3 regions of the Comamonas sp. 17RB genome follow, and region 1 is predicted to be linked to each of the others. Evidence: predicted binding sites of a transcription regulator. Region 1 holds the regulator's gene; each other region holds the start of a gene.
What was found. The regulator FNR, encoded in region 1, switches genes on or off when oxygen is low (the NO sensors DNR and NnrR bind a similar motif). The targets are predictions, from matches to a motif close to TTGATNNNNATCAA.
Positions count from the first base shown of each region.

Region 2: the regulator FNR is predicted to act here: its motif matches at 6,974-6,987, upstream of QM470_RS16830 (PHA/PHB synthase family protein).
Region 3: the regulator FNR is predicted to act here: its motif matches at 6,726-6,739, upstream of cydD (thiol reductant ABC exporter subunit CydD).

Region 1 covers NZ_JASHHY010000005.1:57,593-67,494, reverse strand. The annotation lists gene QM470_RS10435 (sensor domain-containing protein) at 1-150, opposite strand, end outside; gene QM470_RS10430 (cyclic di-GMP phosphodiesterase) at 147-1,589, opposite strand; gene QM470_RS10425 (sulfite exporter TauE/SafE family protein) at 1,636-2,364, opposite strand; gene hemN (oxygen-independent coproporphyrinogen III oxidase) at 2,368-3,750, opposite strand; gene fnr (fumarate/nitrate reduction transcriptional regulator Fnr) at 3,958-4,680, shown strand; gene QM470_RS10410 (hypothetical protein) at 4,849-5,109, opposite strand; gene QM470_RS10405 (DUF349 domain-containing protein) at 5,282-7,816, opposite strand; gene QM470_RS10400 (DUF748 domain-containing protein) at 7,957-9,902, opposite strand, start outside.
Region 2 covers NZ_JASHHY010000009.1:118,335-128,236, forward strand. The annotation lists gene QM470_RS16790 (serine/threonine protein kinase) at 1-517, opposite strand, end outside; gene QM470_RS16795 (metallophosphoesterase family protein) at 514-1,269, opposite strand; gene QM470_RS16800 (2'-5' RNA ligase family protein) at 1,475-2,140, shown strand; gene QM470_RS16805 (organic hydroperoxide resistance protein) at 2,261-2,677, opposite strand; gene QM470_RS16810 (MarR family winged helix-turn-helix transcriptional regulator) at 2,740-3,204, opposite strand; gene QM470_RS16815 (crotonase/enoyl-CoA hydratase family protein) at 3,323-4,144, opposite strand; gene QM470_RS16820 (3-hydroxybutyryl-CoA dehydrogenase) at 4,297-5,145, opposite strand; gene QM470_RS16825 (GMC family oxidoreductase) at 5,265-6,863, shown strand; gene QM470_RS16830 (PHA/PHB synthase family protein) at 7,081-8,871, shown strand; gene QM470_RS16835 (hypothetical protein) at 8,861-9,241, shown strand; gene fabI (enoyl-ACP reductase FabI) at 9,354-9,902, shown strand, end outside.
Region 3 covers NZ_JASHHY010000002.1:46,350-56,251, reverse strand. The annotation lists gene QM470_RS03580 (enoyl-CoA hydratase) at 1-535, shown strand, start outside; gene QM470_RS03575 (electron transfer flavoprotein subunit beta/FixA family protein) at 867-1,616, shown strand; gene QM470_RS03570 (electron transfer flavoprotein subunit alpha/FixB family protein) at 1,644-2,576, shown strand; gene QM470_RS03565 (acyl-CoA dehydrogenase) at 2,766-4,556, shown strand; gene QM470_RS03560 (NAD(P)H-dependent flavin oxidoreductase) at 4,651-5,613, shown strand; gene QM470_RS03555 (hypothetical protein) at 5,819-6,493, shown strand; gene cydD (thiol reductant ABC exporter subunit CydD) at 6,843-8,630, shown strand; gene cydC (thiol reductant ABC exporter subunit CydC) at 8,627-9,902, shown strand, end outside.

The DNA of each region.
Region 1 (9,902 bases):
TTGCAGGCGCGAGCCCGTCAGGCCCACCAGACGCTGCGCCGCCGAATTGGAATACGCCACGGTCAGGCTGTGGGGGTCCACCAACCACACCGCCTCCGTCATCCACTCAAACGCCTGGCACCATGCCTGCAAATGGGTGGACTGGTTCATGCTTCCCCTCCCACGGCAGACATCAGCGGCACGGCGCGCTCGAAGAAGTAGCACACGCGCTGGCGCGGCGACAGATAGTCCAACACCTCGCGCGGCAGCTGCGCAGGGCGCAGGCTGCGCTTGATGACCACGCCGCGCAGCTCCGACAGCTCCACAGGCTCGGCCTTGGCCCGGTCCACGTCCGGGTTGTAGAGCAGCACCGCAGGTTTCAGCGGCTGGTCGCTGCGCACGGAGGCCACCAGGCCATACCGTTCATCGCTCAGCTGCACCACCGAGCCCGGAGGGTAGACCCCCATCACGCGCACAAAGAGTTCGACCAGCTCGCGCGTGAAGCCGCCGCGGCGGCGGCCGAACAGGTCCGACAGCGCTTCGTGCGGGGTCAGGGCCACCGCATGCGCCAGCGGATTGCACAGCTTGTCGTAGCAGTTGGTCAGCGCCAGGATCTGGCCTTCGATGGACAGGTCTTCCTCCACCAGGTGCAGCGGAAAGCCCGTGCCGTCCGTCGCCTCGTGGTGCTGCGCAATCGCCGTCAGAGCCGTGGGCGACAGGCCCATGCGCTGGCCGTAGGCCACAGAAGCCCCCACATGGTCTTCGTACGCGGCTTTTTGCTCCGGCGTGAAGCTGGGCAGCAATTCGGTGCAGCGGGGGTCGATGTCTCTTTTGCCCACATCGTGCAGCAAGGCGGCCAGGCCCAGGTCCATCAGCCGCGCCGAATTGAGCCCATGGGACTTGCCCAGTAGCAGCGAAAGCACGGTGACATTGATGGGGTGGGCGCCCTGCTGTTCGCCCACGCTCTCGGACAGCAGCCGGATGGCCGTCTGCGAGGCATCCAGCAGCTCCGCGATATACCCGGCCACCAGGCTGGAGCTGGCGCGCATGGCGTCCTGCGGGTCGTTGACCAGCCGTGACACGACTTCGCGGTAGCTGTGGGTGGCGGCAGAAAAGCGCTGGTCGCAGGTCTTGAGTGCGGCCACTTCGCTCGACGCCATAGCCGGCACATCGCGTGCCGCCAGCGTCGGGATGTGCAGCCCCGACGAGCCGATGGTGGCAGGCCGTGCCGGCTGTGGCGGCGTGCCATCAGCTGCGGGCGCCTCCCCCTCTTCATTTGTAAGTGGAGGTAAAAAAGTCAAAACACTGGGATCAGATTTTGCAGGAATGCAACGAATCTCGTCCAAACCCAGCGATTGCAGCACGTCAATCTGTTCCTGGCTGTTCACTCGAAAGCTGCTCACTGGAAATGGATGGCGCAACCAGCCAATGTCCAATTGGACATACATACCTATGCAGATGTCCCGAACGTCAATTAAAAGGGAGTGCGTCACGTTGTTTGGGCTGCAGCACGCCAGCAAGCCAGTCGATCCAAACCGCCCATTATGACGACTGCATGCGACAAATAAGTACTTACATAAAGGGGTTGCGCAAGCGGCGCCGCTGTGCATTAAAAAGCTACAGCGTATTGTGCCGCGTTACCGCTCCATGTCAGCCCTAGCGGCACCACTGTGATGGCACATGCACCATGTCCATCCACAGGGCCCACAGCGAGACACCGGCCAGCAGCGCGCCGGCGGTGCGCAGCCCCCAGGCTTCGCGCCACTGCTGCAGGCGGCTGATGCGCTGCCACAGCCACGGGCCCAGGGCCAGCCACAGGCCCCCGCCCACACCGAACGCCACCATGGATGCAGCGCCCTGCCACACGCCGCCAGCCAGGGCCGCCACCATGACGGCGGAGTACAGCAGGCCACACGGCAGAAAAGCCCACAGGCTGCCGGCCACCCAGGTTCCCCCCGGCCCGCGCACACCGTGCTGCACCTTGCTCCACAGCTTGCGCCCGCCGGACTCCACCCATTGGGGCTGGCGGGCCTGAAGCAGCAGCATCAGGCCCCACGCCAATGCCGCCAGGTGCAGCAGCACCCACAGCGGATGCAGGGCGGAGGTGCGGTCGGAGAACCAGGCCACCGTCTCCATGGCATAGGCCGCCACGCCGCCCAGCGCGGCATAGCCCATCAGGCGACCAGCGTGAAAGCCCAGCCAGCGCCCAGCATTGGCCGCCTCTGGCGGCTGCGCCGAAGCCCCTTCAGGCTGGATGGACACCACCCGCCCCCCGCTGCGCAGCGGCGAGACGATGGCCGCACAGGGTGCGGCGCACATCGCAAGACAATGGGGCCCACCCACGAGCCCCATGAAGAAAGCGGTTCCAAGCAACGACAGCCACATGGGCTAGATGATCCTGGAAAAGCGCGCCCGGTTCTTGCCGGCCTGCAAATGCCGGTCAAACGTCATGGCCACGCCGCGCACAAAGAACCAGCCCATGGGCGTGACCTTGATGCCGTCGTCGTCGATCACCACCAGGCCCTGCTCCTGCTGCTGGGCCAGCATCTCCAGCTCGGCCGCGAAGTAGCGCTGGAAGTCCAGCAGCCAGGACTGGCTCATGGGCTCGAACAGCACTTCGCCCTGGCACATCAGCGACATGATGACGGCGCGCCGCACCAGGTCGTCGCGCCCCAGCGCCAGGCCCCGCACCACGGGCAGCCGACCCTGGTCGAGGAAGTCGTAATACTCTTCCAGGGTCTTGGCGTTCTGGCTGTAGGTGGCACCCACGCGGCCGATGGCGGACACCCCCAGGGCAATCAGGTCGCAGTCCGGCTGCGTGCTGTAGCCCTGGAAGTTGCGGTGCAGCCGTCCTTGCCGCTTGGCAATGGCCAGCGCATCTTCCGGCAGTGCGAAGTGGTCCATGCCCACATAGACATAGCCAGCCTGCATGAAGGCATCGATGGAGCCCGAGAGCATGGACAGCTTGTCCGAAGCCTCCGGCAGGTCTTCCTGCGCAATGCGGCGCTGGGGCTTGAAGCGTTCCGGCAGATGCGCATAGGCATACAGCGCGATCCGGTCCGGCCGCAGCTGGCACACCTGCTCCAGGGTACGCTGGAACGATGCAGCGGTCTGCTTGGGCAGGCCATAGATCAGGTCCACATTGACCGAGTGAAAGCCCAGCTCGCGCGCCGCCTGCACCAGATCGAAGACCTGCTCGGCCGGCTGCTCGCGGTGCACCGCCTTTTGCACATCGGGGTCGAAATCCTGCACCCCGAAGCTCAGGCGGTTGAAGCCCAGCTGCGCCAGATGGGCCAGGCGTTCGCGGGTGACGGTGCGGGGATCGACCTCGATGGAATATTCGCCCACCGCTTCAAAACTGAAGTTGGCGCGCAGCATATCCATCAGCTGGGTCAGCTCGGCATCGGACAGGAAGGTGGGAGAGCCGCCGCCCAGGTGCAGCTGGCTGACCGCCTGTCCCTTGCCACAATGCGCCACCTGCAGAGCCACCTCTTTTTCCAGGTACTGCAGATAGGTCTGCGCGCGTTCATGGTGCTTGGTGATGATCTTGTTGCACGCGCAGTAGTAGCACAGGGCCTCACAGAAAGGCACATGCACATACAGTGACATGGGAAGCGCCTTGGCCGCAGAATGGTGCTTGCGCTGTTCCAGCGCCAACACATAATCATCCTGACCAAATGCTTCAATAAAGCGATCAGCGGTGGGATAAGAGGTATAACGGGGCCCAGGCACGTCGTACCGACGCAAAAGCTCCGGCGTTACTGCTGTCATTGAATATTCCTTAGGTGCTGTACGGCACTGTGCCGCAGCCCGGGGAAATTAGCCTTGATGCATATCAAGACATTCAAATACCATACCTGAGACAATTGACTCACATCATTCGCACAACTGAGCACCCCCTCTCTCGCCTCCCAGCCCGATAACCTTTCAGCGTTACGTCCAATGGCCCGTTCAGCGGGAGCCCAAGGCGTCAGTGCCATGACACCACCCCCTATCAAAGTCACCTGCTCCAACTGCAATCTGCGTGAACTGTGCATGCCCACAGGCTTGAATGAGCAGCAGTTGCACCGTATTGACGATATTGTGGCCACACGCCGCAAAATCAAACGGGGCAGCACCTTGTTCCGCAATGGCGAGGCATTTACTGCGCTCTATGCCATCCGCACCGGTTTCTTCAAAACCTGCGTGGCCACGGAAGACGGCCGTGACCAGGTGACGGGCTTCCAGATGGCGGGCGAGATCATCGGCTTGGACGGCATCGTGCACGACCACCACACCTGTGATGCCGTAGCCCTGGAAGACGCCGAAGTCTGCGTCATGCCGTTCGACCGCCTGGAAGAGCTGTCGCGCGAAGTGACGGCCCTGCAGTCGCATGTGCACAAGGTGATGAGCCGCGAGATCGTGCGCGAACACGGCGTGATGCTGCTGCTGGGCAGCATGCGTGCCGAAGAGCGCCTGGCCGCCTTTGTGCTGAACCTGGTGCAGCGCCTGCACACCCGGGGCTTCTCGTCTTCCGAGCTGGTGCTGCGCATGACGCGTGAAGAGATCGGCAGCTACCTGGGCCTGAAGCTGGAAACGGTCAGCCGCACCTTCTCGAAGTTTGTCGAGGAAGGCCTGGTCGAAGTGAAGCAGCGCCATGTGCGCATCCTGGACACCGAAGGCCTCAAGCGCATCGTCAACAGCCAGCACGCCTGCGAGTGAGAGCAGCCGCCACCGCGGCGCGGCTCCAGCACCCCCGCCTCCTTCCGGAGGCTTTTTTCATGGTGCCCGGCCTTGCCGCACCACGGCATTCCTGCACGTCGGCAGTGCGCGGGCCTGCCCGCACAGCCCTGCGGGGGGCCGCTCCCTCCCCCACTTCACAGAGGCCGCTCACAGCGACGGAACGCGGCGCTCCTGGGCATTGAGCTCCTGCGGGGACAGGGCCAGCAGGCTGGTCATGGCCGATGCCATCATGATGATGGCCCAGAACAGGAAGAAGGCCACCGTGCACACGCCCAGGCGCGACACCTCGCCGTAGGCCGACAGCCACTGCATTTCCAGCGGGTCGACCACGGCAAACACCAGCATCTCCATCACCCCGGCGGCCAGAAAGGCAGGCCAGGCAATCCACATCCAGCGACGCAACAGCATGGGTCTCTCCTTGTTGTGGCAGGCAGATGCCCCATTGTGCGAGCCTCTGCCTGCCGCGTCACCGCCTGCAGCGTCCCCACAAACCCTGAAAAAGGCATAAAAAAAGCCAGCCGGTAGGCTGGCTTGCTGTGGCTGCAGCGCAGGTACCGCAGGCCCTGCGCTGGCGCCCGGCTTACTTGCTGCCGCGCAGCAAGGCCTTGAGTGCGCTTTGCAGGCGCTGGGCCGCGCTGTCGCTGCGCTCCGCAGCCAGCACCGCCGCCACATCCTGCTCCCAGGTGGTGCGGGGATCGGTGGCCTTGCGGTTGGTCAGCAGCTGCAGCTGCAGTGCACGGCGTGCGGACAGCTGGTCGGCCGGGGTGGGCACGTCGGCAGCCATTTCCAGGCGCAGCAGCGACTCGGCGGCTTCGCCCTTGGCGGCTGCGCCCACGGCGGCATGCCAGCTGTTGCGGGAAGCATTGCTCAGCTTGCCCAGTTCCTGCGCGGGCGGCACCAGGGCCGCATCGCGCTTGGACCAGGCGTCCATCAGCTGGGTCAGGGCTTCGCCATGGGCCTGGGCCGTCAGCTTGCGCAGCGCAGACTGGGCGTGTTCCTGGGCTTCACGCTGGGCGCGGAAAGCCGCATCGCCCAGGCGCGGGCCACGGGCCGGGCGCTCGAAACGGTCACCGCGGTCACCGCGATCCTGGCGGGGGCCGGGCTTGCGGCCACCAGCCGCCGCAGCCGGGGCTTCCTTGCGCATGCCGGGGCGGTCGTCGCCACGCACGGCCTTCACCGGGCGGTCGGTCGCCACGGGCGCAGCCGGTGCCGCCGCGGCAGCTGGCTGGGCGGCTTCGGCCGCAGGGGCGGCACGCAGGGCTTCTTCCAGCGCGGTCAGCGCGGCGCGGATCTTCTGCGCATCGCCTTCGGCGTTGGCGGCTTCCAGCTGCTGCGAGGCTTCCAGCACCGCACGGTCATGGGCGCTGAGCGATTCCAGATTGACGGCACGGCTGCCGCGCTCACCACGCTCGGCCGGCTTGCGGCTGAAGGCCTCGTCCAGCGGCTTGCGGAACGCATCCCACAGCTTCTGTTCCTGGCGGCGGTCCACCGGCACTTCCTGGGCTTCGGCCTGCCAGCGTTGCTGCAGCGCCTTGATGGCGGCGATCTGCAGCGCCGGGGCTGCGCCCAGTGCCTGGGCTTCCTCGATCATGGCCTGGCGGCGCTGCAGGCTGTCCTTCTGGGCCTGCTGCAGCGGAGCTTCGGCTTCGTTGATGGCCTGGCGCCATTGCTGTTGCAGCTCGGCATACAGCTTCTCGCCCACATGGCCGCCTTCGCGCCAGCGTTCGGAAAACTGGCGCAGGCTGCGGGCCATGCCCTTCCAGTCCTTGGAGTCCTTGACGGACTGTCCCCAGGCACGGAGTTCCTCGATCAGCGTGGTGCGCGACGCCTTGTGCTGGGCCGATTCGGTGCGCAGCTTGTCCAGCCAGCCTTCGACCAGCTTGTAGGCGGTGTTGCAGGCCTCATCGAACTGCTTCCACAGACCGTGGTTGGGCACCGCGCCCTGGTCCAGCAGCTTCCATTGTTCGCGCAGCTGGCGCAGCGTTTCCTGGACCTTGCGGCCACCCAGGGTCTGGCCTTCGGGGCGATCCACCAGGCCCTTGGCCTTGGCGATCAGGGCTTCCCGTTCGGCATCCACGGCCTGGGGCTTCCAGCCACGGGCGTCGCCGGCCTGCACCAGCAGCGCATCCATCTGCTGGATCACTTCGGCATCCAGTGCGCGGCCATGCTGGCGCAGTGCAGCGCGCAGACCGGCGATGGCGGCGGTCTTGTCTTCTTCGGTGCCCACCAGGTGCTGCAGCACCTGGGCAGCCTGCAGCACGACGGCAGCAGCCTTGACCGGGGCATCGCCCTTGGCCGGCTTGGCGGCCGGTGCATCGGCGGCCAGCTCGGCCGGCAGACCACGGCCCACGCGGATTTCATCGGCCCACACGGGCACGGGAGGCAGCGCGGCTTCGGCGTTGTCGGCAGCCGCCTGGGTCACGGCCAGGGCCGAGACAAAGGCATCCCACACCACACGCAGCTGGTCGCGCGAGCTGGTAAGCTGCTGGGCCAGGCGGGCGTCCAGGCTGGGCCAGGCAGCGTCTTCGGTCAGCGCCTGGGCCTGTTCCTGCCAGCGGGCCACGTCGGCGCTCAGCGCTTCCTGCACGGCAGCGGCGTCTTTCCAGGACTTGGTGGACAGCACTTCGATGCGCTGGGACAGCAGCACGGCCGCTTCCTTTTGCACCTGCACACGGTGCTGCAGGTCTTCGGCGGCCTTGATGCGCTCGGCCAGCTGGGCCTTGAAACCGGCCAGCGGTTCGCGCGACAACGGTGCGCCGGCCTTGGCGGCGTCACGCTGCCAGGCGGCGGCGTCGGCCAGATTCAGCGCCGGCTGGGCCAGCAGGGCCTGGGCCTTGGCCACCCATTCCACGGCGATGGCGTCCTGGTCCTTGGCGCGGCGCAGCTCGTCCAGGCGCTCGCGCACAACGCGGGCAGCGCCCTTGTCGCGGGCATTCATTTCCTTGAACACTTCCTGCAGCACATCGTGGGCGGGCGATGTGGCCAGCCAGTCACGCAGGCGGGCTGCACGGTCGCCCGAGGTTTCTGCAGAAAAAGCACCGCCAGTCACTGCATCCAGCGGGTGGGCCTCGGGGGTTTTGGCCGGGGTCGGGTTCACTTCTGGGGCTTCAGACATTTTTCTGCTTCAAAAAAAGTTGGTACATGAGTTATGGATAACGGGCATGCCCGCCGTAGGGCGGGCATGGCTCCTCGTGCACAGGCATGCGCGGAGCATGGGGCGTATTTTCCCCTTTATTGCTCCATGCCTGCAGCGAATTACTGAACTGCCAGACTCAGCTGGGCTTTTGCACCGGCTTCCTTGCCATCGGCCTTGGAGTCTCCCAGGAACAGACGGGCCATGTCGATACCCTGCTGTCCCAGGTAGCTGCGCACTGCCATGGCACGGGCCGCGGCCAGTTCCTGCATGGCCGTGGGCGGCAGCGGCAGCTGATCGACCAGCAGTTTGCGCATCTCCTCGGGTGGCAGGGATTTGGACAGACCGACCATGTTGCGGGGCTTTTCGATGTCCGCCTTGCGATAGATCGACTTCAGGCGGCTGTCGCGCTCCTTGTCGCTCAGCGCGGCGTCGTCCTCATCACCCTTGCCCTGCTTGGCGATCTGCGCCTCCAGGTTGGCGGCTTTCCAGCCCTGGGCTTCCTGCGCGGTGGAGGCACTGCCCGCCACCGTGAGCTTGAGGCCCGGGCGGTCCTTGAGCGACTTGGCAATCTTTTCCAGCTGGCTCTTGGCTTCGGCATCCAGCGTGGCCACGCCGGCCGGGAACTTCACATCGCCGCCGCCCTTTTCGTCGCCTCCGAAGGCACCGGCCAGCAAGGCAAACGGCGCCGTGATGGCCTTGCGGATGATGTTGCCGATGATCTTGAAGATCACCGGTGCCAGGCGGAACTGCGGGTCGTTGAGCGAGCCGCTGATGGGCAGGTCCAGGTCGATCACGCCATGGCTGTCGGCCAGCAGGGCCACCGCCAGCTTGACCGGCAGCGAGGCCGGGGCCCCCTGCACGGCATCCCCGAAGGTCAGCTGGTGCAGCACCAGCTTGTTGCTGGCGGTCAGCATGCCGTTGGGCTGCACCTCGTAGCGCACGTCCACGCTCAGCTTGCCGCGCTCGATGCCGTGGCCGGCATATTTGACCGAGTAGGGGCTCAGCGGCGGCAGCTCCAGATCGCGCACCTTGCCGGTGATGTCCAGCGCCAGCGGCTTGACCAGCGGGTTGAGCTTGCCGGAGATGTCCAGGCTGGCGGTGGACTGGGCCACGCCCTGGATCGACAGATCGGCCATGGAAGGCGGCTGACCGGCTGCGGGAGCGATCGAGGAGAAGGCGCTGAGCGAGCCGGACAGCTCGGTCAGGTCGGCCGTGTAGTTGGGCTTGATGAAGAAGTCGGAGAACTTCACCGTCCCGCCCTTGAGCTCCACCGGGCCCACGACGATGCGCGGCGCCATCGGATCGGGCGCGACCGCAGCGGGTGCCACCTGCACGCTGGCCGTGGTGGTGCCCGCCGCCCGGGACTCCGTCGTCTTGGTGTCTGCATCGCCAGCGGCGGACGCATCGGCGGCCTCGGTGTCCGGGGTGCCGGCCAGATCCTGCAGGTTCAGGCGGCCGTTGGGCTGCACCACCACGCGGGCGAAGAAGTCGCGCAGCAGGGTTTTCTGCACCTGCACCGACAGCGGCTTGCGCGGCTGCATGTCCAGCGCCAGACCGGTCAGCTGTAGCTGTTTCCAGCGCAGCAGGTCTTCGCCGGCTTCCATGGTGGTCTTCTCGGCCGTGCCTGTGCGGTGCACGGTCTGCACATAGACATCGTGCAGACCGGCATTGCCCTGCACCTGCACCGACGGGCTGCCGCCGGCGTCGGCATAGCGCACCTTGCCGTCAAAGCTGGCCAGCGCGGACAGCATGCGCATGTTCACCACGCCGTCCATATAGCTTTCGAACAGGTGCAGCGGCAGGCGCTGGGCCTGGACGCGCCCTTCGGCGGCCATCTGCGGCGCCAGGTGCAGCTGGCCGGTGAAGTCCAGCTTGCCGTCGGTCTTGCTGGGGCGCAGCAGGCCCCGGGTGTTGACCGGCAGCAGCTGGGTGCTCAGCTTGATGTCGATGGGGGCCTTGCCCATGCGGCTGTCCAGGCCCTTCACATCCAGGTTCAGGCTGGACAGGCCTACGCGCACGGGACGCGGCGCCTGGCCATCTTCCAGCAGCACCACGCCGTCGCGGA
Region 2 (9,902 bases), on a different contig from region 1:
GGTCGGGGTAGTGGGCGTGGCAGGACAGGCCAAAGTCCAGCAGCACGGCGGCCCCGTCTTCCTTGATCAGCACGTTGCCGGGCTTCAGGTCCAGGTGGCAGCAATTCTGCTGGTGCAGGCTGTGGGCGGCCTGGGCCATGGCCGTTCCCAGCTGGGCCACCTGGTGCAGGCTGGGGCGCTCGGGCTGGTCCAGCCAGTGCTGCAGCGTGTGGCCGTGCACCTGCTCCATCACGATGTAGGGCAGGCGCAGCAGATCGCCTGCGGCCACAAAGTGGGGCACATGCGGGCCGGTCAGCACGGGGTGGATCTGCAGCTCGACCTCGAAGCTGACGATGTTCTCGGCCCCGTCCCCGGCCGTCATGCGCGGGATCTTCATCACCAGCGGAAAGCCGGGGCCGCTGGCGGCCTGGCGCGCACTGGCGTATTCCACGGCATAGATGTGGGCCATGCCGCCTGCGTGGATGCAGTCGAGGATGCGGAAACCGTCGACTTCGGTGCCGGGTGCGAGTTTTTTCATCGTCCCTCCTGCAGGCGCAGGGCAAATGCTTCGGGCAGGGGCGTGGCGCGCACCGCGCGGGCGGCGGCCTCGTGGTCGTAGGCCACGCGGTGGAATGTCAGGGTGAAGGCCATTTCGTCGAACAGCGCGTACATGGCGCGCGTGTCCCCATCGCGGGGCTGGCCGCAGGAGCCGACGATGGCCAGCCATTGGCGGTAGGGCGGCACAGGCACGGGCACGCCGGGCTGGGGCGTGAAGCGCATCAGCTTGGCCGTCGGGGTCAGAAAGTACAGCGCCTGCTCGTGCACATGGCCGCTGAAGACATAGCGGATATTGGGATCCAGCTGGGTGGCGGCACTCATGCTGCGCTCGGCCGCTGCGCTGTTGTCCACGTAGTGCCAGCGCTGCGGGCCGTCGGCACTGGCATGCACCAGCAGCACCTGGCCGGCCTGGAAGGTCAGCGGCAGTGCGCCCAGAAACTGGCGCTGCGCAGGGCTGAGCTGGTCGTGGGTCCACTGCGCGCCCTGGGCGCCCACATGGGTCACCTGTTCGGGCGGGTTCACGGCAAGGGCATCGTGGTTGCCTTGCACGGCCCAGGCGCCTTGCGCCACTTCCTGCATCACCTGTTCCAGCACGGCCGCGGGTTCGCCGCCATAGCCCACCAGATCGCCCAGAAAGGCGACGCGCGTGGCGCCCTGGGCCCGCGCGTGCGCGAGGCAGGCCGTCAGGGCCTGGCGGTTGGCATGGACATCGGAGATCAGTGCGAGCTTCATGCCGCCCATCTTGGGCGCCCAAGCTGGCGGTGGGCTTGCAAGCGGCCTACGGGTTTGACCTAGGGTGCAGGCGAAGGGATGCAAAAAAGTGAGCGGCAGGGTTCTGTGCTTCCAATGCGCACACCATGAACAGCTTGGAACATCGGGCGTAACGGATGCCGGGGGCGGCTGTGTGAGGCGGGGCCTGCACTGGCACACTGCGGGCATGTCCGATGCTTTCCCTTTGTCCCAGCCCTGCGAAGACCGCGACTTTGCGGACTGGCACCAGAACTGCCCCTGGTGCGCCGTGTGGGTGGTGTGGATTGCCTCCGAGGCCGTGGATGCCACCATCCAGGCGGCCCGCCACGCGCTGGGCGATGCGTTGCTGCCGCGCTACGCCCGCCAGCCCCACCTGACCGTGGCCTACCGCGGGCTGTGCGACGAAATGGCCCATGTGGCGGCCGAATTCGGCCCTGCCCAGCTGCAGGCCGATCTGGCGGCCTTGCAGGCGCTGGCCCAGCTGCCGTTTGCCGTGCAGCTGCAGGGCGTGGGCAGCTTCACCACCGTGCCCTATCTGGGCGTGGGGCAGGGGGCGGACATCCTGGCGCGCTTGCACGACGCGCTGGTGCCCTGGCCGCCGGCGCCGGGCTGGCATTACGTGCCGCATGTGACGCTGGGACATTACGCACGGGCCCTGCCGCTGCTGTGGGCCGTGGACCAGTTGCATACCGTGGGCGTGGGCCAGCCCCTGCTGCCGCTGGAGGTGCAGCAGCTGGCGCTGGTGCGCTATGCCAGCCATGACATTGCCGGGCCGCTGGTGCTGGAAGGGCTGTGGGATCTGCAGCAGCAGCGCTACCTGCCGCAGCCCGGTGCACTGTGGGGAGCAGGCTGACGCGCCCATGAAAAAACCGGGCGCCAGGCCCGGTGGGGTTGCGGAGCGGCAGACACTCCACGCCCTTTGCCGCGCGCTGGCTCTGCGGCGAAGTGCCACAGAGCCAGCTTCAGGCGATCTTCAGGCGATCTTCAGCGTCACGTCGATGTTGCCGCGCGTGGCGTTGGAGTAGGGGCAGACCTGGTGGGCGGTGTCCACCAGTTGCTGGGCCTGGGCCGGGTCCATGCCGGGCAGGTGGATGGTCATGCGCACGGCAATGCCATAGGCCTGGCCCACGGGGCCCAGGTCCACTTCGGCGTCCACGGCCAGATCCTGGGGCAGTGCCAGTTTCTGGCGTGCCGCCACGGCCTTCATCGCGCCGATGAAGCAGGCGGAATAGCCGGCGGCAAACAGCTGCTCGGGGTTGGTGCCTTGGCCGGCACCGCCGGGGGAGGACAGGGCAATGTCCAGGCGGCCATCGTCGGTGCGCGAAGCGCCATCACGTCCGCCCGTGGTGTGGGCATGGGCGGTGTAGAGAACTTTGTCGAGCTTTGCCATGGTGTCTTCCTATGCAAGAGTGTCCGGCAGTGCGGACGGGTGGAGGAAATCGTCTCTCTTCATTACCGGCGCGGCACCAGCTGTGCACGCAGGGCGTGGAGCTGGCCGGTGAGCGCCTGCAATTCGGGCAAGGTGCACTGCGTGCTCTGCAGCACGCAGGCGGGGATTTTTTCTGCCGCACTGCGCAGCGCGCGGCCGGCGTCGGTCAGCGCGATGCGCACGCGGCGCTCGTCCTGCGCATCGCGCAGGCGTGTCAGCAGGCCCGCCGATTCCAGCCGCTTGAGCAGCGGGGTCAGCGTGCCGGAGTCCAGGTACAGGCGTTCGCCCAGTTCCGACACCATGAGCTGGTCGCCTTCCCAGAGCACCAGCATGACGAGGTACTGCGGGTAGGTCAGGCCGATGTCTTCCAGCAAGGGCTTGTAGAGCTTGGTCATGGCCAGCGATGCCGAGTACAGCGCAAAGCAGACCTGGTTGTCCAGCTGCAGCAGTCGGGCACTGTCGGGGAGGAGGTCGGAGTCGGAACGCATGGGTAAATTATTGCCTGCAATTAAATTGTGCGCAATTTAATTGCGATGCCCATGCTGCCAGCAGGGCGGAATGCCGGCCACGCCACGCCACACCACGCTGCGGCCGGCATGGCTGCGGCTAGGTTCCGGTGAACCGTGCCGGACGCTTTTCGATGAAGGAGCGCACGCCTTCGGCCGCGTCGTCGCTGTGGGCCAGGCGCTGCTGCACGGGGATGAAGTCCGCCACGGCCGCAGCCTGGCCCAGCTCGATGGCCTTGAGCACGTTCTGGCGCGTGGCCACCACGGCCTGCGGGGCCTGCTGGGCAATACGTTCGGCAATGCGCAGGGCTTCGGCCAGTTCCTGGCCGGCGGGCAGCACTTTCTGTACAAAGTTGCAGCGCAGGGCTTCGGCACTGTCGAACTCGTCCCCGGTCAGCAGGTGCAGCATGGCATTGCCCACCCCGGCACGTTCGGCCATGCGCAAGGTGGCACCGCCCGTGGGCATGATGCAGCGCTGCACTTCCAGCTGGGCAAAGCGGCAGTTGTCGGCCGCCACCACGATGTCGGCGCCCAGCATCAGTTCGATGCCCACGGTGAAGCAGATGCCCTTGACCGCGGCCACCATGGGCTTGGCGCGGCGGCGGTAGCCCACCAGGCCATAGTCGTGTGGCTCCACCAGCCCGGGCGGGATGGCTTTCTTGCCGCCCTTCAGATAGGCCGACATGATGGGCAGGTCCAGGCCGGCGGTGAAGTGCTCGCCAAAGGCGTGCAGCACGCCCACGCGCAGCGCCGGCTCGTCGTCCAGCCGGGTGTAGGCCTCGGCCAGCTGCTGGAACATGGCGGGCGTCCAGCCATTGCGTTTGGCCGGGCGGTTGATGCCGATCAGCAGCACATGGCCGCGCACTTCGCAGTGGATGCTGCCCTCGGGTGGGGGCGTCGGGGTTTCGATGGCAAGGGGCATGACAGGTCTCCTGCGCCGCACCTTAGGGTGCCCCACGGCCGGGCGCAGTCGCCCAGAAGACGAAAAGCCCGCGACCTGTCTCGCAGGTGTCGCGGGCTTGGCAGCGAAAACCGGCGGTGGCGCTGCGTCAGCGCACACCGGCCAGGGTCGCTTTAGTAGGTGTACACACCCTGGCCGGTCTTGCGGCCCAGGCGGCCGGCGGCCACCATTTCACGCAGCAGGTAGCTGGGGCGGTACTTGCTGTCGCCGAACTCTTCCAGGTAGACCTCCATCACGGCCAGGCACACGTCCAGACCGATCATGTCGGCCAGGGCCAGCGGGCCGATGGGCTGGTTGCAGCCCAGCTTCATGCCGGCGTCGATGTCTTCGGCGGAGGCCGTGCCTTCGCTCAGCACCTGGAAGGCTTCATTGATCATGGGCACCAGAATGCGGTTGACCACAAAGCCGGGGGCGTTCTTGACGGTGATGGGCGACTTGCCCAGCTTTTCCGACAGGGCCTTGACGGCGTCGTGCGTGGCGTCGCTGGTCTGCAGGCCGCGGATGATTTCCACCAGCGCCATCATGGGCACGGGGTTGAAGAAGTGCATGCCGATGAACTTGTCGGCGCGCTGGGTGACGGCACCCAGCTTGGTGATGGAGATCGACGAGGTGTTGGTGGCCACCAGCACGTCGTCATCCAGCAGCGCGTCCAGCTGCTTGAGGATCTTGACCTTCAGCTCGTAGTTTTCGGTCGCGGCTTCGATCACCAGCTGGGCGCCCTTGAGGTCGTCATAGCTGGTGGAGGTCTTGATCAGCGACAGGGCCTTTTCCTTGTCGGCGGCGGTGATCTTTTCCTTCTTGATCAGGCGGTCCAGGCTGCCGGACACGGTGGCCACGCCTTTTTGCACGGCGGCTTCGGAAATGTCCACCATCACCACGTTGATGCCCGACACGGCGCATGCCTGTGCGATGCCGTTGCCCATGGTGCCTGCACCCACGATGCCCACTGTCTGGATTGCCATATGAAAAGTCTCCTGAGAAAGAAAAAAAGCTCGGGCGAGATGGTATCGAAATTCCGTGGCATCCCCGTTAATGTGTAGCCCACTGTGCTGCTCGACAAGGCACGGATGGGACATATCCAATGCGAGACTACATCGTGATCGGGGGAGGGGCTGCGGGCTCGGTGCTGGCCGCGCGGCTGAGCGAGGAGCCTGGCACCCAGGTCTGCCTGCTGGAAGCGGGGCCGGAAGACGCCAGCCCGCTGCTGCGCTGCCCGGCAGGCCTGGCGCTGCTGCCCAAGACGGGGCAGTACAACTGGGGGTTCGCCACCACCCCGCAGTCCGGTCTGAACGGGCGGCGCGGTTACCAGCCCCGGGGCAAGGTGCTGGGCGGCTCCAGCGCGATCAACGCCATGATCTATATCCGGGGGCTGCCGTCCGATTTCGACTTCTGGGAGTCCGCAGGCAACCCGGGCTGGGGCTGGGACGACGTACTGCCGTATTTTCTGCAGGCCGAAGGCAACAGCCGGGGCGCAGACTGCTGGCATGGCGCAGAGGGGCCGCTGCAGGTGAGCGATCTGCAGTCGCCCGACGCGCTGAGCCAGGCGTTTGTGCAGGCCGGCATGCAGGCGGGCTACCCGCGCAACACGGACTTCAATGGCCACAGCATGGAGGGCGTGGGCCTCTACCAGGTCTTCCAGCGCCAGGGCGCACGCTGCAGCGCCTACCAGGCCTATCTGGCGCCGCACCGCAGTCGCCCGAATCTGGAAGTGCGCACCGGCGCCCAGGTGTTGCGCATTCTGCTGGACGAAAACCGCCGCGCCTGCGGGGTGGAGGTGCTGTGCGGCGGCCGGCGCGAAACCCTGCACTGCCGGCGCGAGGTGCTGCTGTGCGCCGGCGCGCTGCAGTCGCCGCAGCTGCTGATGCTCTCCGGCATCGGGCCGGGGGCGCATCTGCACGCACTGGGTGTGCCGGTGCAGGTGGACCTGCCCGGCGTGGGGGCGCACCTGCACGACCACCCGGATGTGACGGTGGTGCACAGCCTGCCGGGCACGGCGCTGGGCGTGGGGGTGTCGTTGCCCGGCCTGCAGCGCATTGCCCGGGGCGCATGGGAGTGGCGCCAGCACCGCACCGGCATGCTGACCAGCAATCTGGCGGAAGCGGGTGGCTTCATCCGCAGCCGGCCTGCAGAGCCGGAAGTGGACCTGCAGCTGCATTTCCTGCCCGGCAAGCAGGCCGACCATGGCCGGGGTCACACCTGGGGGCATGGTTTCAGCTGCCATGTCTGTGTGCTTCAACCCGCCAGCCGGGGCCAGCTGCGGCTGGCCAGCCCGGACCCGCTGGCGGCGCCGTTGATCGACCCGCAGTTCCTGTCCCATCCCGACGACATGGCGCGCCTGGTGCGCGGGGTACAGCGGGTGCGGGAGATACTGCGCCAGCCGGCGCTGGCGCAGCTGGGCGGACGGGAGATGGCGGAGCTGGACGCGGTGCAGGACGAGCGCGCCATCGCAGACTGGGTACGCAAGCGGGCCGATACCATCTACCATCCGGTGGGCACCTGCCGCATGGGGGTGGGTCCGCAGGATGTGGTGGACAGCCAGCTGCGCGTGCATGGCGTGCAGGGGCTGCGGGTGGTCGACGCCTCGGTGATGCCGCGCATCACCAGTGGCAACACCCAGGCCCCGACGGTGATGATTGCCGAGCGTGCCGCTGCGCTATTGCGCCATTTCGCCGCAGCGTGAAGCGCCGAGGTGAGCGCCTGCTTGGGGTGCAGGGCTGGCAGGGGTGTCCGGAATTGTTGCAGCGCAATAATTTATCGGGGTATAAAGCGTCATAGTCGTTTTGCGCAGCTTTGACTTGTGTCAAGCAGGGCGGAGTTGCTTTTGGTTTTCCGGGGCTTATTGCCGAGAATCGGTGCTTGTGCATCCATTTGTAAACCCGAGACACTGAGGCCATTTCATGGAGAACACCCCCTTCGCCGTGCCGGCGATCGATCCCAGCAAACAGCTTGATGACCAGGTGCAGGCGCAACTGAGCCGCCTGTGCATGGGCTTGTCGCCCATTGCCCTGGGGCTGGCGGCCGCCGACTGGGCCATGCACCTGGCGGCGTCGCCCGGCAAGCAGATGGCGCTGGCACACAAGGCGGTGGAACTGTCGCGCGAAGCGGTGCAGCGCAGCCTGACGCCCGCCAATCCCGAGACCCCGGAAAAAGACACCCGTTTCAAAGACTCCGCCTGGTCGCAGTGGCCGTACAGCGCGCTGAAGGAAGGCTTCAAGGCCAGCGATGCCTGGTGGCGCGAGGCCACCAAGGTCGACGGCATGACCCGCCACCACCGCCACATGGTGGATTTCTTTGCCCGCCAGGGCCTGGATGCGATGTCCCCGTCCAACTGGGCGGCGACCAATCCCGAGGTGCTGGCCAAGGCCCGCGAAACGCAGGGCGAAAGCCTGCGCAAGGGCTTTGAGCATTTCACCCAGGACCTGAAGGCCCTGCGCAAGGCCAAGGCCGATACGCCCGCCGAAGCGCTGGAGCCGCTGGAATTTGCCGTGGGCAAGGATGTGGCCTGCACGCCGGGCAAGGTGGTGTTCCGCAACCACCTGATCGAGCTGATCCAGTACCTGCCCACCACGGCCAAGGTGCAGGCCGAGCCGGTGCTCATCGTGCCGTCGTGCATCATGAAGTACTACATCCTGGACCTGTCGCCCGGCAACTCCATGGTCAAGTACCTGGTGGACCAGGGCCACACGGTGCTCATCGTCTCCTGGCGCAACCCCGATGCTTCGGACCGCGACCTGAAGATGCAGGACTACCTCTCCAGCGGTGTGCTGGCGGCGCTGGAAGCCACCAAGGCCCGCACCGGTGCGGCACGCGTGCACACCATGGGCTATTGCCTGGGCGGCACCTTCCTGGCCATCGTCGCGGCCACCCTGGGCCGCCTGGCGCGCAAGAAGCCCGGCGCCTGGAGCGCCAAGGAAAAAGCCCTGGTGCCTGCCGACCTGCCGGAGCTGGCCTCCGTCATGCTGCTGGCGGCGCAGACCGATTTCTCCGAACCCGGCGAGCTGGGGGTGTTCATCGACGACGACCAGCTGGAGAGCCTGCGCCGTTCCATGGCGGAAAAAGGCTATCTGTCGGGACGGCAGATGGGCGGCTCCTTCCAGTTCCTGGCCTCCAAGGACCTGGTCTGGTCGCGCAACACCAGCCGCTATCTGCTGGGCGAGGAAGACAGCAGCTTCGATCTGATGAGCTGGAATGCCGACCAGACCCGTCTGCCGGCGCGCATGCACACCGAGTACCTGACCTCGCTGTTCCTGAATAACGCGCTGGCCAACGGCCAGTACCGCTTTGCCGGGGCCACTGTGGCGCTGATGGACATCAGCGCGCCGATGATGGTGGTGGGAACCACGCGCGACCATGTCTCGCCCTGGAAGTCTGTCTACAAGATCCATCTGCAGACCGATACGCACGTGACCTTTGTGCTGGCCGCCGGCGGGCACAACGCGGGCATCGTGTCGGAGCCCGGCCGCCCGCGCCGCAGCTACCAGATCGCCAGCGTGGAAGATGGCCAGGGCTGGATCGATCCCGACGACTGGGTGGCCCAGGCTCCGGTGATCCAGGGTTCCTGGTGGGAAGCCATGCACGCCTGGATCAGTGCCCGCTCCGGCGCGGCGATCCAACCTCCCGCCATTGCGGCGGAAAACGTGGTGTGTGATGCACCCGGTGACTATGTGATGGTGCGCTATGCAGACTGAAAACACGACAACCGAACTGGCCCTGCAGGAACATGTGGAGCGCCTGAGTGCCTCCATCGAGCGGCTGAACGCCCGCATTGCACGCCTGGCCACTGCGCTGGATGTGTCGCTGGACAAGGACAGCGAGGTGGAGCGGGTGCTGCAGCGCGAAACCAGTGCGCCCGGCGACACCCGCCAGCACCGCATGCGGGAAGAGCTGCGCGGCCTGCTGGTGCTGCGCTACGGCGTGACCACGCGCTTCACCCAGAAGCTGGGTGCGGAAGTGACGCGCGACCTCTTCATCTACGCCGAAGAAAAGCTGCTGCGCGAGGGCTTCCGCCCCGGCGCCGACGGCATCGATCTGCGCGCGCTCGAAGCAGAAGCGGCCTGATTCCCCATTTTTGATAGCGGCCTGCGCGCACTCAAGCGGCGTGCAAGGCGAGAAATCACCAAAGCGCCAGAGAGCGCTGCGGCCCGGCTTTACCCCGAAAGATCCTCTGACCATGACACAAGCGTCTTCCTCTTTCACTCTGCAAGGCAAAAAAGGCCTGATTCTGGGCATTGCCAACGACCACAGCATCGCCTGGGGGTGCGCCAAGATGGCCGTGCAGCAGGGCGCCCAGGTGGTGGCATCCTGCCTGAACGACAAGGCCCGCAAGTATGTGGAGCCGCTGACCCAGCCGCTGGGGATTGATCTGGTCAACTGCAATGTGGAAACCGAAGGCGAGCTGCAGGCCCTGGTGGACCATGCGGTCAAGACCATGGGGCAGATCGACTTCGTCATCCATTCCATCGCCTGGGCGCCCATGGAGGACCTGCACGGCGATGTGGTGGACAGCTCGCGCGAAGGCTTTGCTCGCGCCGTCAGCGTGTCCTGCCACTCGTTCGCCGAAGTGGCCAAGCTGTGCGCGCCGCACATGCCCAATGGCGGCAGCATGCTGTCCATGACCTACCTGGGCTCCGGCGAAGCTGTGCCCAACTACGGCCTGATGGGGCCGGTCAAGGCGGCGCTGGAATCGATGGTGCGCTACATGGCCATGGAGCTGGGCCCC
Region 3 (9,902 bases), on a different contig from region 1:
GCTGTTTGCCCAGTGCAGCAAGATGATGGTGAGCATCGCCCGCCTGCCGGTGCCGGTGATCGCGCGGGTGCATGGCATGGCCACGGCGGCCGGTTGCCAGCTGGTGGCGCAGTGCGACCTGGCGGTGGCCAGCAGCGCGGCCAGCTTTGCCACCAGCGGCATCAACTACGGACTGTTCTGCGCCACCCCCAGCGTGCCGCTGGTGCGCAACCTGCCCATCAAGCAGGCCATGGAAATGCTGCTGACCGGGGACTTCATCGATGCGGACACCGCGTTCGCCCGCGGGCTGGTGAACCGGGTGGCCGCCCCCGACGCGCTGGATGCCGCCGTGGAGGCGCTGGTGCAGTCCATTCTGGCCAAGCCCGCGGCGGCCGTGCGCATGGGCAAGGCCCTGGTCTACCAGCAGCGGGAACTGGGGCTGGAAGCGGCCTACCAGCTGGCAGGGCAGACCATGGCGGCCAACATGATGGATGCCGACGCCCAGGAAGGTGCACAGGCCTTCGCGCAAAAGCGCAAGCCGCACTGGCAGGGCTGAGGTGGCTGTCCGTCCTCCTGTGACGAGGCGCTGCGCAGGCGCCCCGGATGCCGGGCCTGCCATGTCGCCATCCTGTGCCGGTCCGTGCAGGCCAGGGCGGGCTGCCGACGAGGGCTGCGGGCAAGGGTTGCCAGATAGGTGGTAACCCGAGGTTGGGCCGATTTCCATGCACACCGCCGCCGTTGTTCGCATAAAATAGAACGATCGTTCTTTTTTGTGCCGGCAAGGACCGTGTGAATTGTCAGGAATTCCGCCGCTGCTGCTGCAGCGCCGCATAAAATGAGTCGGTTTACGTAAACGTCAATCTTCCAAGAAATCAAGGAGCCGCAGCATGAAGGTATTGGTCCCAGTCAAGCGGGTGGTGGACTACAACGTGAAGGTCCGCGTGAAGTCGGACGGCACGGGCGTGGACATCGCCAACGTCAAGATGAGCATGAACCCGTTTGACGAGATTGCGGTGGAAGAAGCCGTGCGCCTGAAGGAAAAAGGCGTGGTCACGGAAGTGATCGCGGTCTCGTGCGGCGTGGCCCAGTGCCAGGAGACGCTGCGCACGGCCATGGCCATCGGTGCCGATCGCGGCATCCTGGTGGAGACCGATGCCGAGCTGCAGCCGCTGGCGATCGCCAAGCTGCTCAAGGCCCTGGTGGACAAGGAACAACCCGGCCTGGTGATCCTGGGTAAGCAGGCCATTGACGGCGACAACAACCAGACCGGCCAGATGCTGGCGGCCCTGGCCGACCTGCCCCAGGCGACCTTCGCCTCCAAGGTCGAAGTGGCTGGCGACAAGGTCAACGTCACGCGTGAAGTGGACGGCGGCCTGGAAACCGTGGCCCTGTCCACCCCGGCCATCATCACCACCGATCTGCGCCTGAACGAGCCGCGCTACGTGACGCTGCCCAACATCATGAAGGCCAAGAAAAAGCAGCTGGACACCGTCAAGCCCGAAGAGCTGGGCGTGGACGTGGCGCCCCGCATCAAGACGCTGAAGGTGGCCGAGCCTGCCAAGCGCGGTGCCGGCGTGAAGGTGCCGGACGTGGCCGCCCTGGTGGACAAGCTCAAGAACGAAGCCAAGGTCATCTAAGACAGGCAGCACAAGGAGATCATAGAAATGACCGCACTCGTTATTGCAGAACACGACAACGCTTCGATCAAGGGCGCAACGCTGAACACCGTGACGGCCGCCAAGGCCTGCGGCGGCGATGTGCACGTGCTGGTGGCCGGTGACAACGCTGGCGCCGCCGCTGCTGCCGCGGCCCAGATTGCCGGCGTGTCCAAGGTGATCCACGCCGACGGCGCCAGCCTGAAGGACAACCTGGCAGAAAACCTGGCTGCCCAGGTGCTGGCGATTGCCGGCAACTACAGCCACATCCTGTTCCCGGCCACGGCCTCGGGCAAGAACGTGGCCCCCCGTGTGGCCGCCAAGCTGGACGTGGGCCAGATCAGTGACATCACCAAGGTGGACAGCGCCGACACGTTCGAGCGTCCCATCTACGCCGGCAACGCCGTGGCCACCGTGCAGTCGGCTGACGCCGTGAAGGTGATCACCGTGCGCGGCACCGGCTTTGATGCAGCGGCTGCCACCGGCGGCGCTGCAGCCGTGGAAACCGTGGCCGCCGTGGCGGACTCGGGCAAGAGCAGCTTCGTGGGCCGTGAAGTGACCAAGAACGACCGTCCCGAACTGACGGCCGCCAAGATCATCGTCTCCGGTGGTCGTGCCCTGGGCTCGGCCGAGAAATTCAACGAAGTGATGACTCCGCTGGCAGACAAGCTGGGTGCGGCCATCGGCGCTTCGCGCGCTGCCGTGGACGCGGGCTACGCCCCCAATGACTTGCAGGTGGGTCAGACCGGCAAGATCGTGGCGCCGCAGCTGTACATTGCAGCCGGCATCTCGGGCGCGATCCAGCACTTGGCAGGCATGAAGGACTCCAAGGTGATCGTGGCGATCAACAAGGACCCGGAAGCCCCGATCTTCTCGGTGGCCGACTACGGTCTCGAGGCCGACCTGTTCCAGGCCGTGCCAGAACTGGTGAAGGCGCTCTAAGCCACCACCACAGGAAAGAGGGGCTGCGTGCCCCTCTTTTTCCGTCTGCCATCAGCACAGGATGCATGGGCATGCCACCGCCGCGTGGTGCCATGCCCATGGACCCTGGCGCCACAGCGGCTGCACAGCGCAGCCAGCGCGCACGCGCCGAACCCATCCCTCAATCAAACCCAAAGAGAAGGTGACAAGATGAGTTACACAGCCCCCGTCAAAGACATGCTGTTTGCCATGGAACATCTGGCTGGCATCGAGCACGTGGCGCAGATCCCCGGCTTTGAAGATGCCGGTCTGGAGACCGCACAGGCCGTGCTGGAAGAGTGCGCCAAGCTGTGCGAAGGCGTGGTGGCTCCGCTGAACGTGCCGGGCGATGTGAACCCCTCTGCGTGGAAGGACGGCAAGGTCACCACCACCCCTGGTTTTGCCGATGCCTTCAAGCAGTACGCCGAAGGCGGCTGGCAGGGCCTGCAGCACCCCACGGACTTCGGCGGCCAGGGCCTGCCCAAGACCATTGGCGCGGCCTGCATCGAAATGCTCAACAGCGCCAACCTGAGTTTTGCGCTGTGTCCGCTGCTGACCGATGGCGCCATCGAAGCGCTGCTGACCGCAGGCAGCGATGCCCTCAAGGCCACCTACCTGGAAAAGCTGATCTCCGGCCAGTGGACCGGCACCATGAACCTGACCGAGCCCCAGGCCGGCTCCGATCTGGCCCTGGTGCGCACCAAGGCCGATCCCCAGCCCGATGGCACCTACAAGGTGTTCGGCACCAAGATCTTCATCACCTACGGTGAGCACGACATGGCCGAGAACATCGTCCATCTGGTGCTGGCCCGTGTGGCTGGTGCGCCCGAAGGCGTGAAGGGCATCAGCCTGTTCGTGGTGCCCAAGTTCCTGGTCAATGCCGACGGTTCGCTGGGCGCGCGCAACGACGCGCACTGCGTGTCCATCGAGCACAAGATGGGCATCAAGGCCTCGCCCACGGCCGTGCTGCAGTTCGGCGACCACGGCGGCGCCATCGGCTACCTGGTGGGCGAGGAAAACCGCGGTCTGGAATACATGTTCATCATGATGAACGCCGCGCGCTACGCCGTCGGCATGCAGGGCATTGCCGTGGCCGAACGCTCCTACCAGCACGCCGTGGCCTACGCCAAGGACCGCGTGCAAAGCCGTCCCGTGGACGGTTCGGTCAAGGCCAGCGCCACCATCATCCACCACCCGGACGTGCGCCGCATGCTGATGACCATGCGCGCCTACACCGAAGGCTGCCGCGCCATGGCCTCGGCGGCGGCGGCGGCCTATGACGCTGCCCACCACCACCCGGATGCCGAAGTGCGCCAGGCCAACGCCACCTTCTATGAATTCATGGTGCCGCTGGTCAAGGGCTACAGCACGGAGATGAGCCTGGAAGTGACCAGCCTGGGCGTGCAGGTGCATGGCGGCATGGGCTTCATCGAAGAAACCGGTGCCGCGCAGTACTACCGTGACGCCAAGATCCTGACCATCTACGAAGGCACGACCGCCATCCAGGCCAACGACCTGGTGGGCCGCAAGACCGCACGCGACGGCGGCACCTCGGCCAAGGCCATTGCCGACCAGATCGCCAAGACCGAAGCCGCGCTGCGCGCCAGCGGCACGGCCGATGCCCTGGCCCTGGCCCAGCGCCTGCAGACCGCGCGCGAAGCCTATGTGCAGGTGGTGGAATTCGTGGCCGGCCAGACCAAGGCCAGCCCCAACGCCGTGTTCGCCGGCAGCGTGCCCTACCTGATGCTGACCGGCAACCTGGTGGCCGGCTGGCAGATGGGCCGTGCGCTGCTGGTGGCCCAGGACAAGGCCGCCCAGGGCGAGGATGTGCAGTTCATGCAGGCCAAGGTGGCCACGGCGCGCTTCTATGGCGACCACATCCTGACCAAGGTGCCCGGCCAGGCCGAGTCTGTGCTGCACGGCGCCGATGCCGTGATGGCGCTGCCGCACGAAGCTTTCTAAACCGAAGCTATCAAAAAAGTGAGCTGGAGTCGCTTGTGTGGCAGGCACTCCAGCCTTTTTTTGTCATATTAGAACTTTTAGTGGAGACATCGTCATGTCCAAGATTCCTGCGGCGCTGCAAAAACTGGCGCTGCCCGTCATCGGATCGCCGCTGTTCATCATCAGCAACCCCAAGCTGGTGATTGAGCAGTGCAAGGCCGGCATCGTCGGCTCCATGCCGGCCCTCAACGCGCGCCCTGCGGAACAGCTGGAAGACTGGCTGGCGGAAATCACCGAAACCCTGGCTGCCTGGGACAAGGCCCATCCCGAACAGCCCTCGGCCCCGTTCGCCATCAACCAGATCGTGCACAAGAGCAATGACCGCCTGGAGCACGACATGCAGGTCTGCGCCAAGTACAAGGTGCCCATCGTCATCACCAGCCTGGGCGCACGCGAGGACGTGAACCAGGCCGTGCACGGCTGGGGCGGTGTGGTGCTGCACGACATCATCAATAACAAGTTCGCCCGCAAGGCCATCGAAAAAGGCGCTGACGGCCTGATCGCCGTGGCAGCCGGTGCCGGCGGCCATGCCGGGGTGAAAAGCCCGTTTGCCCTGATCCAGGAAATCCGCCAGTGGTTCGACGGCCCGGTGGCGCTGTCCGGCTCCATCGCCACGGGCGACGCCGTGCTGGCCGCCCAGGCCATGGGTGCAGACTTTGCCTACATGGGCTCGGCCTTCATCGCGACCGAGGAAGCCCGCGCCGCCGACGAGTACAAGCAGGCCATCGTGGCCGGCAACTCGGACGACGTGGTCTACAGCAACCTGTTCACCGGCGTGCACGGCAACTACCTGGCCCCGTCCATCCGCGCGGCCGGCCTGGACCCCGACAACCTGCCGGTGTCCGACCCCAGCGCCATGAACTTCGGCTCGGGCCGTACCAAGGCCTGGAAAGACATCTGGGGCTGCGGCCAGGGCATTGGCGCCATCGAGCAGGTGGTGCCCACGGCCGAACTGGTGGCGCGCCTCAAGCGCGAATACGCCGCCGCCCGCCAGCGCCTGCAACTGGCCGCAGCCTGAGTCGGCGTTCCAGTGCACCAGTCCGGTGCGAGACTGGACGCATTGCCGGCGATTGTTACAATTTCACTGCCCCGGTAGGCCCAGGTCTGCCGTGCGCAGCCGCCAAGCCCCTGTGTGCCATTGCCCTCTGCCAAGAGGGTGGTGTACCGCAGGGGTTTGTCTTTTTTTGCGCGCTCCGTGGAGCGCGGTTTCTTGTTTTTTCTCTATGCAATTGAAATCCCTCGGCGCCGTGGCGCTGGCATCGCTGGCGTTGGCCACTTCCGTACAGGCCGCTGAACCCACGCCCCAGGCCGTGACCGACATGTTCCTGAAGTCCATTGTGCACATCGATGCCAAGTCCATGGAAGCCCTCAACGCCTACCTGCGCCCGGCGCGGACCTTTCCCGGTCAAGGCGATTTCATCAATGTGAAGGAAATGCTGGAAGTCGACCGCGACTACGCCAAGGAAATGGCGGCGACTTTCCTGGAAAACGTGAAGCTGAGCGACGCCGACAAGAAGGCCCTGGAGCCGGCCGCCGTGCAGCTGTTCGCCAACGTGCGCGATTCGCAAAAGCGCATCACCTGCACCATGGGCCAGCCCCAGAAGGTCACCGAAGGCGTGCATGCCGAGATGCTGGCCGTCAACGTGCCGTTCAAGTGCCTGGCGCCCAACCCGCCGGAAAAGGTCGTGGCCTTCCTGCAGCGCGCAGGCGGTGCCAAGTGGGACCTGGCCCAGTACCGTGAAAACGTGCAGACCCTGGCCAAGGGTTTCGAAGCCGCGCCGCTGACCCAGGTCTGGGAAGCCGAGTTCCCGCTGGCCACCGAGAAGAAGAAAAAGCCGCTGGTGTGGCAGAACAACTTCCCGCGTGAAACCATCGACGTCACGCCGCTGCAGTACTGATCTGCGCCCCGGCGAACCTGCATCCCTGCCGGTGGCTCCGCCACCGGTGCGGTGCAGACCGCCATCGTGACCCTGGACCCCGGTGGGGCGGCGGTGTGCCACCGCCCGTCCCCCGTCGGTGCCAGCGGCACCCGCATACAAGCGCCCCTCGGGGCGCTTTTTCTTTGCCTGCGTGCAGCGCTGGGTGACAGCCACATGAAGCCGGCGTTAACCCTGTTGCTGTCCGGGTGAATTGATGGAAATCAACGCCGCAGTGTTTCACTCGACTACCTGAGCCAGCGTGGAAGTTGTTTTGCAGAAACCCTAGCATCTGCACAAATTTCAGTAAATACTGAAAATTCAGAAACACATGAAATCGACTGACTTCGATCAAACGGCAGGCGCACCGGCAGGCACCCCCCAGGGGGCACGCCTGCGTGCCGACCGCGGCACTGCGTGGTCGGTGCTGGCGTCGCTGCTGTGGCTGCCCCAGGCGGCATTGCTGGCAGCTGCCGTGCAGTGGATTGCCGAAGGGCGGGCCGCCGAAGTCTGGCGCCTGGCACTGGGCCTGCTGGTGCTGGGGGTGGCCAGGGCGGTCTGCGACGGCCGTGGCATGCGGCTGAGCTTTGATGCTGCCCGTACCCAGCTGCAGGCGCTGCGCGCCCAGGTGGTGCAGCAGCTGGCCAGCAGCTCGCCGCTGGACACGCAGCGCGCGCCTTCGGGGCAGGCCGCCAGTGCGGTGGCCGAACAGGCCGAAGCCATCGTGCCCTGGCTGTCACGCTACCAGACGGCCATGTGGCGCACGACCGTGGTGCCGCTGGTGCTGCTGCTGGCCGTGGCCTGGCAGTCCTGGGTGGCGGCCCTGATCCTGCTGGTGGCCGCGCCGCTGATCCCCTTGTTCATGGCCATCGTGGGCTGGCGTGCACAGGCCGCCAGCGAGGCGCACATGGTGCAGCTGGGCCAGATGAATGCCTTTTTGCTGGACCGCCTGCGGGGCCTGACCACCTTGCGTGCGCTGGGCGCGGTGGATGCCACCGCACAGCGCCTGCGGGCCCATGCCGAATCGCTGCGCCAGCGCACCATCCGCGTGCTGCGCATCGCCTTTCTGTCCTCTGCCGTGCTGGAGCTGTTTTCCGCGCTGGGCGTGGCCATGGTGGCCGTGTATGTGGGCTTTCACCTGCTGGGCTATCTGGAGTTCGGCACCTGGCACGGCCGGTTGAGCCTGGGCGAAGCCCTGTTTGTGCTGCTGCTGGCCCCGGCTTTCTTTGATCCGCTGCGCGAACTCTCCGCCGTCTGGCACGACCGCGCCGCCGGTACCGCCGCGCTGCAGACCTTGCAGCACATGGCCCGTGGTGCCCAGCCGCTGCCGGGTGCGCTGGCGGAGGTCGCTTCCACGGCGGAAGCTGCCCCGGCCCGCGTGACCCTGCAGGCGCTGCAACTGCCCGGGTCGGTGGCCGCCATGCCGCTGGTGCCGGTGGATGTGGACATCCAGCCGGGTGAGCATGTGGCCCTGTGGGGTGCCAGCGGCAGCGGCAAATCGCTGCTGCTGGCCCAGATCGCCGGCCTGTTGCCCATAGACCAAGGGCAGGTGCTGGTCGATGGCGTGCCCATGGCCGATGCCACGGCACCGGCGCTGCGCCGCCGCATGGCCTGGATGGGCCAGCACCCGCATGTGTTCGCCGGTTCGGTGGCGCGCAATATCAGCCTGGACCGCCCCGATGTGGCAGGCGCAGACATTGCCCCGGCCTTGCAGCAGGCCGGCCTGGGCACGGTGCTGCAGGCACGGCCCAGCAGCAGCCTGGGCGAAGGCGGGCAAGGCCTGTCGGGCGGCGAAGCCGTGCGCCTGGCACTGGCGCGCCTGGCGGTGGCCGCCCCCCATGCCGGCGTGCTGCTGGTGGATGAGCCCACGGCCCACCTCGATCCCGCTACCGCCGCACAGGTCACGCAGGCGTTGCTGCAGCTGGCCCAGGGCCGCACCCTGGTGGTGGCCACCCACGATCCGCTGCTGGCCGCCCGCATGGACCGGGTGGTGCAGCTGCAAACACAAACGCAAACCCCAACCCCAACCCCAACCCCAACCCCAACCCCAACCCCAACCCCAACCCCGGAACAAGGCCCGGCGCCCGCATCCGTGCAGGCACAGGAGGGCGCGGCATGAAGCGCACGCGTCCCTCCCTGGGCGCCATGCTGGCAGCGCTGGCTGCCATGGCACCGCGCCGCCTGTGGCTGGGCGGCATGGCACTGGCCTGCCTGACCGTGCTGATGGGCATGGCCCTGCTGGGCCTGTCCGGCTGGTTCATTGCCGCCACGGGGCTGGCCGGGCTGGTGCCGGCCACGGCCCTGGTGTTTGATGTGTTCATGCCCAGCGCCGGCATCCGACTGCTGGCCCTGGGGCGCACTGCCGCCCGCTATGGCGAGCGCCTGGTCACCCACGATGCCACGCTGGCCGTTCTTGCCGCGCTGCGCGAACGCCTGTTCCGCAGCTGGGCGCCCGCCGGTGCCGCCTCGCAGCTGCGCCTGCGCCCGGCACGCTGGTTGCAGCGCCTGACCGGCGATGTGGATGCGCTGGACAGCCTGTACCTGCGCCTGGCCGTGCCTCTGGTGTCCGCCTGTGGTGCAGCGCTGCTGGCGGCCGTGGTGCTGGGCGCCATGCACTGGCAGCTGGGCCTGCTGCTGGGGCTGTGGCTGCTGCTGGTCGGCACCGCCATTGCCGTGGTGCTGGCGCGGCGCGCCCGCCGGCCTGCATTGCGCCGCGCGGCAGCGCTGGAACGGCTGCGCTCCCAGGCCGTGGACCTGGTGGCCGGGCAGACCGATCTGCTGATGGCGGGGCGCCTGCCGGCACAGTGCGCGCGCCTGGCGGCGACCGAGGCCTGTGTGGCCCGGGCGGACCGCCAGCTCAACCGGCTGGAGGCGCATGCCACCGCCGCCTATGGCGTGGTCAGCACCTTGACGCTGGTGGGCGTGCTGCTGGCCGTGGGCTGGCTGGCCGAGCAGGGCGTGATCGGTGCCCCGGGGGCTGCACTGGCCTTGCTGGTGGCCCTGGCCGCGATGGAGCCGTTTGCGGCACTGCGCCGCGGTGCCGTGGAAGCAGGGCGCACCTGGCTGTCCATCCAACGGCTGGCACCCCAGGTGGTGCAGGCACCGGTGGCCGATACCGCCGTGCACCTGCCGCCGCCCGGTGTGGCGGCCGTGCTGGAGCAGGTCAGCGCCCGGCACCAGGGCAGTCCGCGCTGGGCCTTGGAAGCGGTGAGCCTGCAGATCCCGGCCGGCACCCAGGTGGCGGTGGTGGGTGCCAGCGGCGCCGGCAAAAGCACGCTGCTGTCCGTGATTGCGGGCGAGCTGCCCGCCACGCAAGGCCATGTGGCCGCGCAGCCTGCTACCTGGCTGACCCAGCGCACCGAGCTGTTCCAGGACAGCCTGCGGGACAACC